2 regions of the Thermaerobacter sp. PB12/4term genome follow, and region 1 is predicted to be linked to the other one. Evidence: riboswitches for the same ligand, from Rfam matches in the RefSeq annotation. Region 1 holds a riboswitch; the other holds the start of a gene.
The links. A riboswitch is a leader RNA that binds a small molecule or an ion and turns the genes downstream of it on or off. The one in region 1 is predicted to bind S-adenosylmethionine.

Region 1 (5,759 bases):
AATGGTCAACCGGCCGCTGGAGGTGCGTCCGATGTCCAGGCTGAAGTTCCCGCCCAGGTCGGTCCGGGCGATGCCCAGGGCGGCGCCCCGTTCCTCACCCACCGACACGGTCGCTCCGGGGATGGGAAGACCACTCAGGGCGTCGCACACCAGGCCGGTGATGGTGCCCGTGGGCAGGTCGACCCGCACCGGCCCATCCCCTTCCTCGCCGGCGGGGCCGCCGCCGGATCCGCCGCTGCCGCCCTGGTCCCCATTGCCGCCGCCCGAACCTGATAGGAGCCCGCCCGTCGGGTCCGGGCTGATGCGCAGGCCGCCGTCCAGGCTGACCTCCACGTTCTGGTCGCCGATCTGCAGGTTCAAGGAGGGCCCGCTACCCGTATTGCCGTCCTGGTTCCCGCCTCCCCCCGTGGACAGGAGGTCGCCGGCCGTGTCCAAGATGGCGCCGGTCAGGGTGCCGGCGGCGCCTTCCACGGTTCCGGCCACCCCCTCCACCAGGGAGCCGAGCTGGTCTCCCGCGAGGACCCCGGCCACCCCACCGGCCGTCTGGCCCACCTGGTCCACCGTGCCCTCGACGGCCTCACCGCCTGCCCCTCCGGTCAGGGCGCCCGCCAGCTGACCGGCGGCCTCGCCGGCGGTGGCGGCGATGGTGCCGGCGGTTCCTGCGGCGGTACCGGTCACAACGCCGAGGCTACCGGACAGCATGCCCGTCGTTGCCGTCACCAGCCTGGCGGCTGCCGCTGACGCGTCCCGCGACGTGCCCCCGCCGGTGGCCAGTACCCCCTGGGTCGCCTCCTGCACCTTCTCCGAGCCGGGCAGGCGCGGGCCGCCTGCCTCGGCCGCCGGCCCCCCTCCCAACAGGACGCCGCCCCCGGTGGCCACCACCAGGGCGAGGCTGGTGACCCAGGCCACCGGGCGCCGCCAGCGGGAGGCCTGTTCCGCTTGCCGCATGCTCCCCCTCCCCCATACCGACTGAATGGACGTTTAGTATTAAGGGAATTCGTTGGGATTGGCCTTTTTATGGTATGGAGGCGTTTTAAACAGCAATGGTTGGATTCGCGGCGGGATCGAGGCGCGGTAGCGGTACGAAACGAATCATCATTCGACATGACCACCCATGGTGCTTTTGCGGTACTTGCCAAAAGCGCACGGGACGGCCTCCCCTCCCCGGGGAAGCCGTCCCCATGCCCCTGCCGGCCCTTTGCCGATTGTCGAATCCCGTCGCAATCCTTCGCTGCGGGCTGCAGGTGCCGGCCTACCGGCCGCCGGCCGCAGGAGCCGGTGCCCACTCCTCCCGCAGTTCCCGGGCCGCCTGGACCATGTGCCGCAGGGCCGGTTCGACCTCCTCGTAACGCCGGGTCTTGAGGCCGCAGTCCGGGTTCACCCAGAGCTGGGCCGGGTCGAGCACCGCGGCCGCCTTGCGCAGCAGCGCCTTGATCTCGTCCACCGGCGGCACCCGGGGCGAGTGGATGTCGTACACCCCCGGGCCGATGTCGCTGGGGTAGCGGTGCTGTACGAAGGCGTCCAGCAGCTCCATGCCCGAGCGCGAGGCCTCGATCAGGATCACGTCGGCGTCCAGGGCGGCGATGGCGTCCAGGATGTCGTTGAACTCCGAGTAGCACATGTGGGTGTGGATCTGGGTCTCCTCTCGCACCCCGCCGGTGACCAGGCGGAAGCACTCGGTGGCCCAGGCCAGGTAGGCGGGCCGGTCCGCCTGCCGCAGGGGCATGGCCTCCCGGAAGGCCGGCTCGTCGATCTGGATGACCCGGATGCCCGCCGCCTCCAGGTCCTGGACCTCGTCGCGGATGGCCAGGGCGATCTGCCGGCAGGTCACCTCCCGGGGCTGGTCGTCCCGGACGAAGGACCACTGCAGGATGGTGACGGGCCCGGTCAGCATGCCCTTGACCGGCCGTTCCGTCAGGGACTGGGCGTAGGTGATCCACCGGACGGTCATGGGGCCGGGCCGGGCCACGTCGCCGTAGAGGATGGGCGGCTTGACGCAGCGGCTGCCGTAGCTTTGCACCCAGCCGTGGCGGGTGAAGGCGAAGCCCTCCAGCTGCTCGGCGAAGTACTCCACCATGTCGTTGCGCTCGGCCTCGCCGTGGACCAGCACGTCCAGGCCCAGCTCCTCCTGCAGCCGGATCACCCGGCGGATCTCGGCGCGGATGCCCTCTTCGTAGGTGGCGGTGTCGATCTCCCCGCGCCGCCAGCGCGCCCGCAGCCGGCGCACCTCCGGCGTCTGGGGGAAGGAGCCGATGGTGGTGGTGGGCAGGAGCGGAAGACCCAGCCGTTCCCGCTGCAACGGCCGCCGCTGGGGCGCCCGGGAGGGCCTGCGGGTCTCGTCCGGGTTGAGCCGCGCCAGCCGCTCCTGCACCTCCGGCCGGGTGCGCCGGGGCGAGCGGCGCCGGGCCTCCACCGCCGCCCGGCTGGCCGCCAGGGCACCGGCCACGGCCTGCCGGCCCTGGTTCAAGGCGCGGGTCAGGACCGCCACTTCCTCCAACTTCTGCTTCGCGAAGGCAAGCCAGCCCTTGATCTCCGGGTCCAGGTCCGTCTCCAGGTTCAGGTCGATGGGCACGTGCAGCAGCGAGCAGGAGGGGGCGACGAAGAGCCGCCCGGCCCCCAGGGCGTCCCGGGCCCGCTCCAGAAGGGCCAGGGCCGCCTCCAGGTCCGCCCGCCAGACGTTGCGGCCGTCCACCACCCCCAGGGAGAGGTGCAGGGTGGGCGGAACCCCGGCGGCCAGCACCTGCTCCAGCTGGCCGGGGTCCCGCACCAGATCCAGGTGCAGGGCCTGCACCGGCAGGCTCAAGGCCAGCTCCAGGTTGTCCCGCAACCCCTCGAAGTAGGTGGCCAGGAAGAGCCGGAGCCCCGGGGCCGCCTGGGCTAAGGTGGCGTAGGCGCGGCGGAAGGCGGCCCGGGCCGGTTCGTCCAGGTCCAGGGCCAGGAACGGCTCATCCAGCTGAACCCAGGTGGCGCCGGCGGCCGCCAGCTCCCGCAGCACCTGCCCGTACACGGGCAGCAGGCCGTCCAGCAAGGCAAGGCGCGGGCCGGCGGCCCCTTCCCCGCCGGAGGAACCGGCCGTCCGGCTGCCCAGGCCTTCGGCCTCGCTGCGGCTCGCCTCCGGGGACCGGCCGGCGGCGCCGGCCTCCGCCGGGCTGCGGAGCTTGGCCAGCAGCAGGAAGCTGACCGGGCCCAGCAGCACGGGGCGGGGCTCGAAACCCAGGGTGCGGGCCTCGCGGAACTCCTCCACCACCTTGCGGGACGCCAGGTGGAAGGCCTGTCCCGGTTCCAGCTCGGGCACGATGTAATGGTAGTTGGTGTCGAACCACTTGGTCATCTCCAGGGCGGGGACGCCCCGGCCGGGGGTGCCCCGGGCCATGGCGAAGTAGACGTCCAGGGGGACCTCCGCGGCAGCCGCGGTGCCCGGACCCGCCTCCGCCCCCAGGCCCGCCGCCGGGGTGGACCGGCCCGCGCCGGCGGCATCGCCACAAGGAGCCAGGGGGGTGGAGGCGCCGGCTCCCGGTGAAGGGGCCCACCCGTAACGGGCGGGCACGGCCCCCACCATGCAGGCGGTGTCCAGCACGTGGTCGTAGAGGGAGAAATCCCCCACGGGCACCACGTCGATGCCCGCCGCCCGCTGCAGCTCCCAGTGCCGCCGCCGCAGGGCCGCCGCCGTCGCCAGCAGGGAGTCCGCGGAAATCTTGCCGTCCCAGTAAGCCTCCAGGGCCTGTTTCAACTCCCGGCCGGCGCCGATGCGGGGGAAGCCCAGGTTGGTTGCCACGGCCATGGGTCCTCGCCTCCTTCGTGGGATGGGGCTGAAAATGAAAAACCCCTCCGGGAAAGGAGAGGTTCCTCGCCTTTCCCTATCTCCCGGGAACGCCTCCCGCGGGAATTGGCACCGTGCCGCCTGGGTGGAGCCGGCGGCCGGTTGCCGTGGCGTCATCGGGCCCGTCCCTCGGCCACTCTCGATAGGGCTTTGTCCGGTCATTCCCTTGTAAGCGACCGCGGGGTTGCAGGCGGTGCGGCCTGCAAGGCCCCCCGGGTTTCCGCATCGCCGCAGCCAAGGAAGGGGCCCATGGCCTCGCGGCCTGAGGCGCGGCACCGCGGTCCGCGGCCCTCCGGGTCTCGTTCGGCTGGCGTGAGCCCGGTGGGCTTGCAGGGCACGTTGCCCAGGTACGGCCTGGCGCCCCGGCGCCGCAGCGGGCCGGAACCCTCGCGCGGGATGCGGGCATTGGGGACTGCTATTCGGGGCCGGCGACGAAAGTCCTGCTGCCCCAACATCCAGGGTGGGGTGAAACCGCGCCATCCCCGGCGGTCGCCCGCTGCGGGCCCTGCCGGCCGCCGGCGCGCCGCTGCGGCCCGGGCTCTGCCGGCCCGAGGTGGCCCGCATCCTGCCGGCGGCAGCCTATAAGCTTATAATTGAAGGGAAAACGGCGCAAGGAGGCAGCCCAGCCATGGACCGCCTGCAGCCCGGCGGCGCCGCGACGGGGGGCGGGGCGGCACCGGCCCCCGCCGGCGCCGTGACCCCTGAGGCAGCCGCCCAGGATCCTGAAGCCGCCCTGGTGGTGGTGGACGTCCAGAACGACTTCTGTCCCGGCGGTGCCCTGGCCGTGCCCCAGGGCGACCAGGTGGTGCCCGTCCTCAACCGGTGGATCGCGGCCTTCCACGCGGCCGGCCGGCCCGTCGTCTTCACCCAGGACTGGCATCCCGCCGGCCATGTGAGCTTCCGCGAGAAGGGCGGGCCCTGGCCGGTCCACTGCGTGCAGGGCAGCCCGGGCGCCGCCTTCCACCCGGAACTGGAGGTCCGGGGCACCGTCTTCCGCAAGGGGTTCGACCCCGACCGGGAGGCCTACAGCGGCTTCGACGGCGCCCTGGCCGCCGGTGAGGCGGGGGTCCGCCCCGAGGTCACCCTGGCCGGCTGGCTGCGGCAGCAGGGGGTCCGGCACCTGTACGTGGGCGGCCTGGCCACCGACTACTGCGTGCGGGCCACGGTGCTGGACGGCCTGCGGGAGGGTTTTCGGGTCACGGTGCTGGTTCCGGCCGTGCGGGCCGTCGATGTGACCCCGGGGGACGGGGAGCGCGCCCTGGCGGAGATGGAGGCCCGCGGGGCCGTGCTGGCCGCCGGGGAGGCCCGGTGACCGTGCTCTTCCGGGACGAACGCGGCCGCGGCGGGCCACCGGCGCCGGCGGCCGCCTCCACCCGACACGCCCGCCCGGCGCCGGCTTCCGCCGGCGGCAAGCCCTCCGCTCTGGCGCCGGCAGCCCCCGCCGCCCGGCCCGGCCCCGGTCCGGACAGGCCGGCACCGGCCGGTCCCACCGTGCTGGTGGTGGACGACGAAGAGTCCCTGCTGGAACTGGTGGCGTACAACCTACAGCGCAACGGCATGGCACCGGTGCTGGCCCGGGACGGTGCCGAGGCCCTGCGCCGCCTGGAGGAGCGCCGGCCCCAGGTGATCATCCTGGACGTCATGCTGCCCGATACCGACGGCTTCACCCTCTGCCGCCACCTGCGGGAGCGGGGCATTCAGACGCCCATCCTCATGCTCACCGCCCGGGACAGCGAGATCGACAAGGTGCTGGGGCTGGAGCTGGGCGCCGACGACTACGTGACCAAGCCCTTCAGCCCCCGGGAGCTGGTGGCGCGGATCAAGGCGCTGCTGCGCCGCACCGAGGGCCGGCGCCAGCAGATCGGCCCCATCGTGATCGACTACGCCGGCCATGAGGTCTACCGGGACGGCCAGCGGGTGGCCCTGACCCCCACGGAGT
Region 2 (5,759 bases), 420 kb from region 1:
CCTCGAAGGTGCGCCGGCAACGATAGCACTGGGCGAGATGCCTGGGGCCCATGCCGCTCCCCCCTGCCGCGGCCGCCCGGCCGCGGAGCCCGGCGGCCGGCGAGCCGTTCAACCTTCCGTCAACCTCAGTTTAACCGCCGCAGCCGCCGGATCCTGCCACTCGGTGTCGAACCCGGCGCGGGGCACGGCCGGCGAGGGCTCCACGGCCACGGACCGGCCGGCCTCCAGGTCCGGCAACGGCAGGCGGTCGCCCCGCCAGATGGCGATCAGGTCGGCCAGGACGGCGCTGGCGGTGGCATCGCCGCCGGCCCCGGGCCCGGCAAACCGCACCGTGCCCACCGGATCCGCCTCGATCAGGATCATATTCTCCACCCCCGCCGCCTGCAGCAGGGGGTCGTGGGGCGGCAACATCTGCGGCTCCACGGCCAGCCGGGGGGCGGGCCCCGTCCACTCGGCGGTGGCCACCAGGCGCCAGCGGGCCGGGCCGCCGCCCTGGCGAGCCGCCTCACCCCCGCCCCCTCCCTCCTGCAGGGCACGGCGAAAGGCCGGGTCGTCCAGCCCGCGACAGGCCACGGCGGTCCAGGCCACGGGCTCGCCCGTCACCAGGGTCGCCAGGATGGCCAGTTTGCGGGCCGCGTCGCGCCCCGACAGGTCGTCGCTGGGATCGGCTTCCGCATAGCCGGCGGCCTGGGCGGCACGAACCGCGTCCTCCAGGGTGGCACCCTGCTCCACCTGGGTGAGGACGAAATTGCAGGTGCCATTCAGGACCGCCCGCAGGCGGCGCACCCGGTTGGCCGCCAGGCACCTTAGCAGCGGGCGAATGATGGGCACCCCGCCGGCCACCGCCCCTTCGAAGGCCAGCTCCACCCCGTGCCGGCGGGCCACCGCCGACAGGGTCGCCAGGGATTCGGCCAGAAGGGCCTTGTTGGCGGTGATCACGTGGCGGCCGGCTTCCAGGGCCCGCAGGACGTACTGGCGGGCCGGTTCGACACCGCCGATGAGCTCGATCACCACGTCGACCTCAGGATCGCCCAGCAGCTGGTCGGCATCGGTGGTGAGCAGGCTGCGGTCGACGGCCGCCGGCCGCGGCTTGCCGGGGTGGCGTACCAGGATCCCCTTCAGCCGCGGCACGCCACCCAGCCGCGCCACCAGCCAGGGTGGCGGGTTGACCAACCGGCGCGCCACCGCACTGCCCACGGTGCCCAGACCCAGCAGCGCCACCACGGGACCCTTCACGGGCGCCCCTCCCCCACCGCCGCCACTGCCCCGGCCTGCGCGGGCGCGGTGGCAGCACCGGGTTCTTCCAGCCAGTCCATCACCCGGCGGGCCACCCCCGCGGAGTCCACGAGGAAGCTGTCGTGGCCCCAGGGAGCCTTCCAGACCTGCCACGTGACATTCTTGCCCGCCCGGCGCAGGGCCTGGACCAGCCGCCGCTGCTCGTCCACGGGGTAGAGCAGGTCCGAGGTGATGCTGAGCACATACATGCGGCCCTGGACCCGGGCCGCGGCGCCCTCCAGCCCGCCCCGGCCCCGGCCTACGTCGTGGAGATCCATGGCCCGGGTCAGGGTCACGTACGTGGCGGGGTCAAACCGGCGCACCAGCTTTTCCCCCTGGTAGTGCAGGTAGCTTTCGATCTGGAACCGGAAGGCCTCGGCCGGGCCCGCCGGCGCGGTGGCGTACGAGCCCAGCCGCTGGGCGACCGGGTCGGCGCCCGCCGGGACCTCTTCCCGGCCAAAGCGCGCCTCCCACTCCTCGCGACCCCGGTAGGTGGTCATGGCCAGCATCCGGGCCAGGGCCAGCCCGCGGCGGGGTGGGCGGGCGGCGGGATAGTCGCCGCCCTGCCAGGCGGGGTCTGCGAAGATCGCCTGGCGCTGCACCTCGTTCCAGGCGATGGCATGGGGCGAGGCGGCCGGCGGCGCCGCCAGGACGGCCGCCGCTCCCACCCGCTCGGGGTAGGTGACGGCCCACTCCAGCGCCTGCATGCCGCCCAGGGAACCGCCCACCACCAGGGCGAGCCGCCCGATGCCCAGCGCATCCAGAAGCCGGCGCTGGGCATGGACCATGTCCCGCACGGTGATCACGGGAAACCGCCCGCCCCAGGGCCCGTGGCCGGCCTCCGCAGGACTGGCCGGGCCTGTGGACCCGTAACAGCCTCCCAGCACGTTGCTGCAAATGACAAACCAGCGGCGGGTGTCGATGGGCCGGCCCGGGCCCACCGCCGCCTCCCACCAGCCCGGGCGGTCGCCGGGATGGTGGGAGGCCACGTGGGCGTCGCCCGTCAGGGCGTGGCAGATCAGGATGGCGTTCTGGCGCTGGGGGTCCCAGCGACCCCAGGTCTCGTAGGCCAGTTCGGCCCGGGGCAGGTGGCCGCCCTGCTCCAGGGGCAGGGGGCCCACCTCGACATGGCCGCGACAGGGGATCACCGCGTCCCCCTCCCTCCCGCGCCCGCTCCCCGAAGGGGTCCCGGATAAGAAACTACCCCTCCCGAGAGGGAAGGGCCGAAAGGATTTCCGGCGCCCTCTCATCTCTCAGGATCCGCACGGATCCTGCAGGAGTTGGCACCTTACCGGCCGTCCAGGCACGGCCGGCGGTTGCCGGGCTTCATCGGGCCAGTCCCTCCGCCACTCTGGATAAGAGAGCAGACGCGCTCTGTGATTGTTGAAAGTGATGCTATCATGCCGGCTCCGGCAGGTCAACGATCCCGGCCCCCGGCCAGGACGGCCTTGCGCGCCGGTGCCCTCACAAGCCGGCATCGGCCGGGGAAGGGCCGATGGAGCGCGCCGGCCGCAGCCAGGCCGGCACATAACTCCAGGCCGCCCGGAGCTGGCGCCGGTGTTCCGCCGCCCGGGGATCATGCCGTTCCACCAGGGCCCAGAAGGCGGGGCCGTGGTTGAGGTGGACGGTGTGACAGAGCTCGTGGATCAGCACGTGCTCCACCAGCTCGGGCGGCAGGAAGAGCAGCTTCAGGCTCAGGCGCACGTGGTGCCTGGCGGAACAGCTGCCCCAGCGGGTCTTGGGGCAGCCGATGGACGAACCCGCCAGGCGAAAGCCCCGCTCCCGCGCCAGCCGTTCCAGCCAGGGCAGCAGGGTCGCCCGTGCCCTGGCGGCCAGCCAGCCCCTGAGGGGAGGCCCCCAGGCGGCGGGCTCCTGCTCCCCGGCTCGGGCCGGTAGACGGATCTGCCCGGCCAGGCGTGCGCCCGCAGGCGGCGGTTCCCCCTGTTCATCCGTGGCCCAGCCTGTGAAGAGGGTCCGCTGCGGGGACGGGCCGGCGGCAGCATTGCGCCCCCCGCTGGCGGCGTCGTTCAGGGTGGGCCGGCCCGCCGGCACCACGGCCCACACCTCCCCTAGCGCCCGCAGCCAGAGCCAGGCCGGAGGAGCCAGGCCGGCGCCATCCCGCCGGAGCAAAGGATCACCCGCCCCGCCGCCGGCAGCCCGGGCCTGCTGTTCCAGCCGCTGCCGGGCCCGCTGGATCCAGGCCGCATGCTGGGCCACCACCTGGGGCACCCGGTGCAGCCGGTATCCGGGCGGAACGACGACCACCAGGCCGTCGGCCGGCGACAACACCAGCCGCACCCGGCGCGCCCGGGCGCTGACCCGGACGGTATAGGGGGGCAGGCCCTCCGGTCCGGCTCCGCCCGGCCTCATGCCCCCCGGTGGCCGCTGCCTCCGGCCCCTGAACCCCTCCCCCATGCATCGCCCTCCCTTTCCTTGCCGACGGCTGCCTCCGCCTGCCCAGGTTCCCGCCCGGCCGCGCCGCGTGCCCGGGCGGGCAGGCGGACCCGCCCCCGGCCGCCCTGGAAGTCCGCATCGCGGTCGCTCTGTCCTGGTTCGCCCGGCCGTTGCCCGCCCCCTTGTGGACAACCGCTGCCCGGCCCCGGCGGCCGCTGCGCATGGAGAGTCACCAGGTCGGCATACATTGGTTCCGTAAGGGCGCCCGGCCGCCGCCCCCAACCGGCCGGGAAACGGCCCCTTGCGGGGAGGTGCCATCGTGTCCGACGGGGCTGCACCGGGGCCCGCTGCCCGCTCGGTGATCGCCCTGCTTGTGTCCGCCGCCCTGCTGGCCGGCGCCCTGGGCCTGCACCTGCGGTCGACCCGCCCCGGCGTGGCCAGCGTCACCGCACCGGGGCGGCCCGTGGCCGACCGGGTGATCCGGCTGTCGGAGTACGCCTACCAACCGGCGGTCATCGAGGTCCGGCAGGGGGCCCGGGTGCGCCTGACCCTGATCAATACGGGGCGGGAAGAACACGAGCTGGAGATTGACGGCTATGGCATCGAGGTGGCCGGCCTGCGGCCGGGAACCAGCGTCCGGCTGATCTTCAATGCCGATCTTCCAGGCCGTTTCGAGCTGGCCTGCCACATGCCCGGCCACTACGAGAAGGGGATGCGCGGGATCCTGGTGGTCCACCCGGCCGATACCCAGCGCTAGGCGCCGCGGCACCCTGTGCCGGGCCCGGCGTGGTATGGTGTTGCCGGGAGGAAACGCCATGCCCGCAAAGGATGCCGTGAAATGGGATGGGCCCCGCCCGCGCAGCCGGGTGCTGGCGGCCCTGCTGGCCGCCGGAGGGAAGCCGGTCTCGGGCGCCGCCCTGGCGGAGGACCTGGGCATCAGCCGCACCGCCCTCTGGAAGCACATCGAAGCCCTGCGCCGGGACGGCTGGCCTGTGGGCGGCCGCCCCCACCAGGGCTACACCCTGGACCCCGGGGCCGCCCGCCAGCTGGCAGCCCGCCGGTTCGTCCCCGACCTGCTGGAGGCCCGCCGCGCGGGAGCGCGCCTGGGCCACACCGTCCACTGGCTCGCCGAGGTGGGGTCGACCAACGACGTGGCCCGCCGGCTGGCGGAGGCGGGCGCACCCGAGGGCACCATGGTGGTGGCGGATCGCCAGGTGGCCGGGCGGGGGCGCCTGCGCCGGGCCTGGTGGAGCCCGCCCGGTGGCCTGTGGATGTCCCTGATCCTGCGGCCCGCCCTGCCCCCGGAACACCTGCCCCTTTTGACGCTGGCCGCCGCGGCGGCAGTGGCCGAGGCGGTGGAGGGCCTGGCCGGCCGGCCGGTCCAGGTGAAGTGGCCCAACGACGTGCTGGTCGACGACCGGAAGGTGGCCGGCATCCTGCTGGAGACGGTCAGCCACCCCCACGGTGCCGAGTACGTGGTGGCAGGCATCGGGGTCAACCTGGACGTGGAGGGCGAGCCGGTGCCGGCCGAGCTGGCCGGCCGCCTGACCTGGCTGGCCCGGGAGGCCGGCCGCCGGGTGACGCGGAACGAGCTGGCGGAGGCGATCCTCCAGCGGCTGGAGGAACGTTACGCCCAGCTGCACCAGGAAGGTCCCGGCCCGGTGCTGGCCGCCTGGCGCAGCCGTGCCGCCTGGCTGGGGGAGCCGGTGCGGGTGGCCTTGCCCGCCGGTGAGGTGGCCGGCATCGCCCTGGACGTGGCACCCGACGGTTCCCTGGTGGTCGAACAGGCCGGCGGCCGGCGCCAGCGCATCCTGGCCGGCGACGTGCAGCGCCTGCGGCCCGCCGGGACTCCTCCCGGGGCGGGATCGGGGTGAGCGGCCCGGTGAACGTCGCCCTGCCCTGGCCTTCCCCCCTGGTGCCCGTGACCATCCTGCGGCGCCTCAACCGCTTTGCGGTGGAGGCGGTTCCGGCCAGCCCCGGCGCCGGCGACCCGGCGAGCGGCCGCGCCGGAACGGACCAGCCCCGGGACAGGCCCTGCGGGCCGGGCCATGCCGCCGGCAGGACCGCTGCCGCAGCGGTTGGCGGGGCCG

Region 2: it holds a riboswitch for S-adenosylmethionine, as region 1 does, so the genes downstream of both, DYI95_RS06405 (homoserine O-acetyltransferase) here and metE (5-methyltetrahydropteroyltriglutamate--homocysteine S-methyltransferase) in region 1, are expected to answer to the same signal.

Annotation. Positions count from the first base shown of each region.
Region 1 covers NZ_CP048407.1:1,950,234-1,955,992, forward strand. Annotated here, with positions in the region: gene DYI95_RS08080 (carboxypeptidase-like regulatory domain-containing protein) at 1-948, opposite strand, end outside; gene metE (5-methyltetrahydropteroyltriglutamate--homocysteine S-methyltransferase) at 1,253-3,781, opposite strand; SAM riboswitch class I at 3,855-3,969, opposite strand; gene pncA (bifunctional nicotinamidase/pyrazinamidase) at 4,449-5,132, shown strand; gene DYI95_RS08095 (response regulator transcription factor) at 5,135-5,759, shown strand, end outside.
Region 2 covers NZ_CP048407.1:1,533,956-1,539,714, forward strand. Annotated here, with positions in the region: gene DYI95_RS06395 (hypothetical protein) at 1-52, opposite strand, end outside; gene DYI95_RS06400 (homoserine dehydrogenase) at 109-1,236, opposite strand; gene DYI95_RS06405 (homoserine O-acetyltransferase) at 1,233-2,423, opposite strand; SAM riboswitch class I at 2,519-2,637, opposite strand; gene DYI95_RS06410 (M48 family metallopeptidase) at 2,740-3,645, opposite strand; gene DYI95_RS06415 (cupredoxin domain-containing protein) at 3,989-4,426, shown strand; gene DYI95_RS06420 (biotin--[acetyl-CoA-carboxylase] ligase) at 4,485-5,543, shown strand; gene sfsA (DNA/RNA nuclease SfsA) at 5,540-5,759, shown strand, end outside.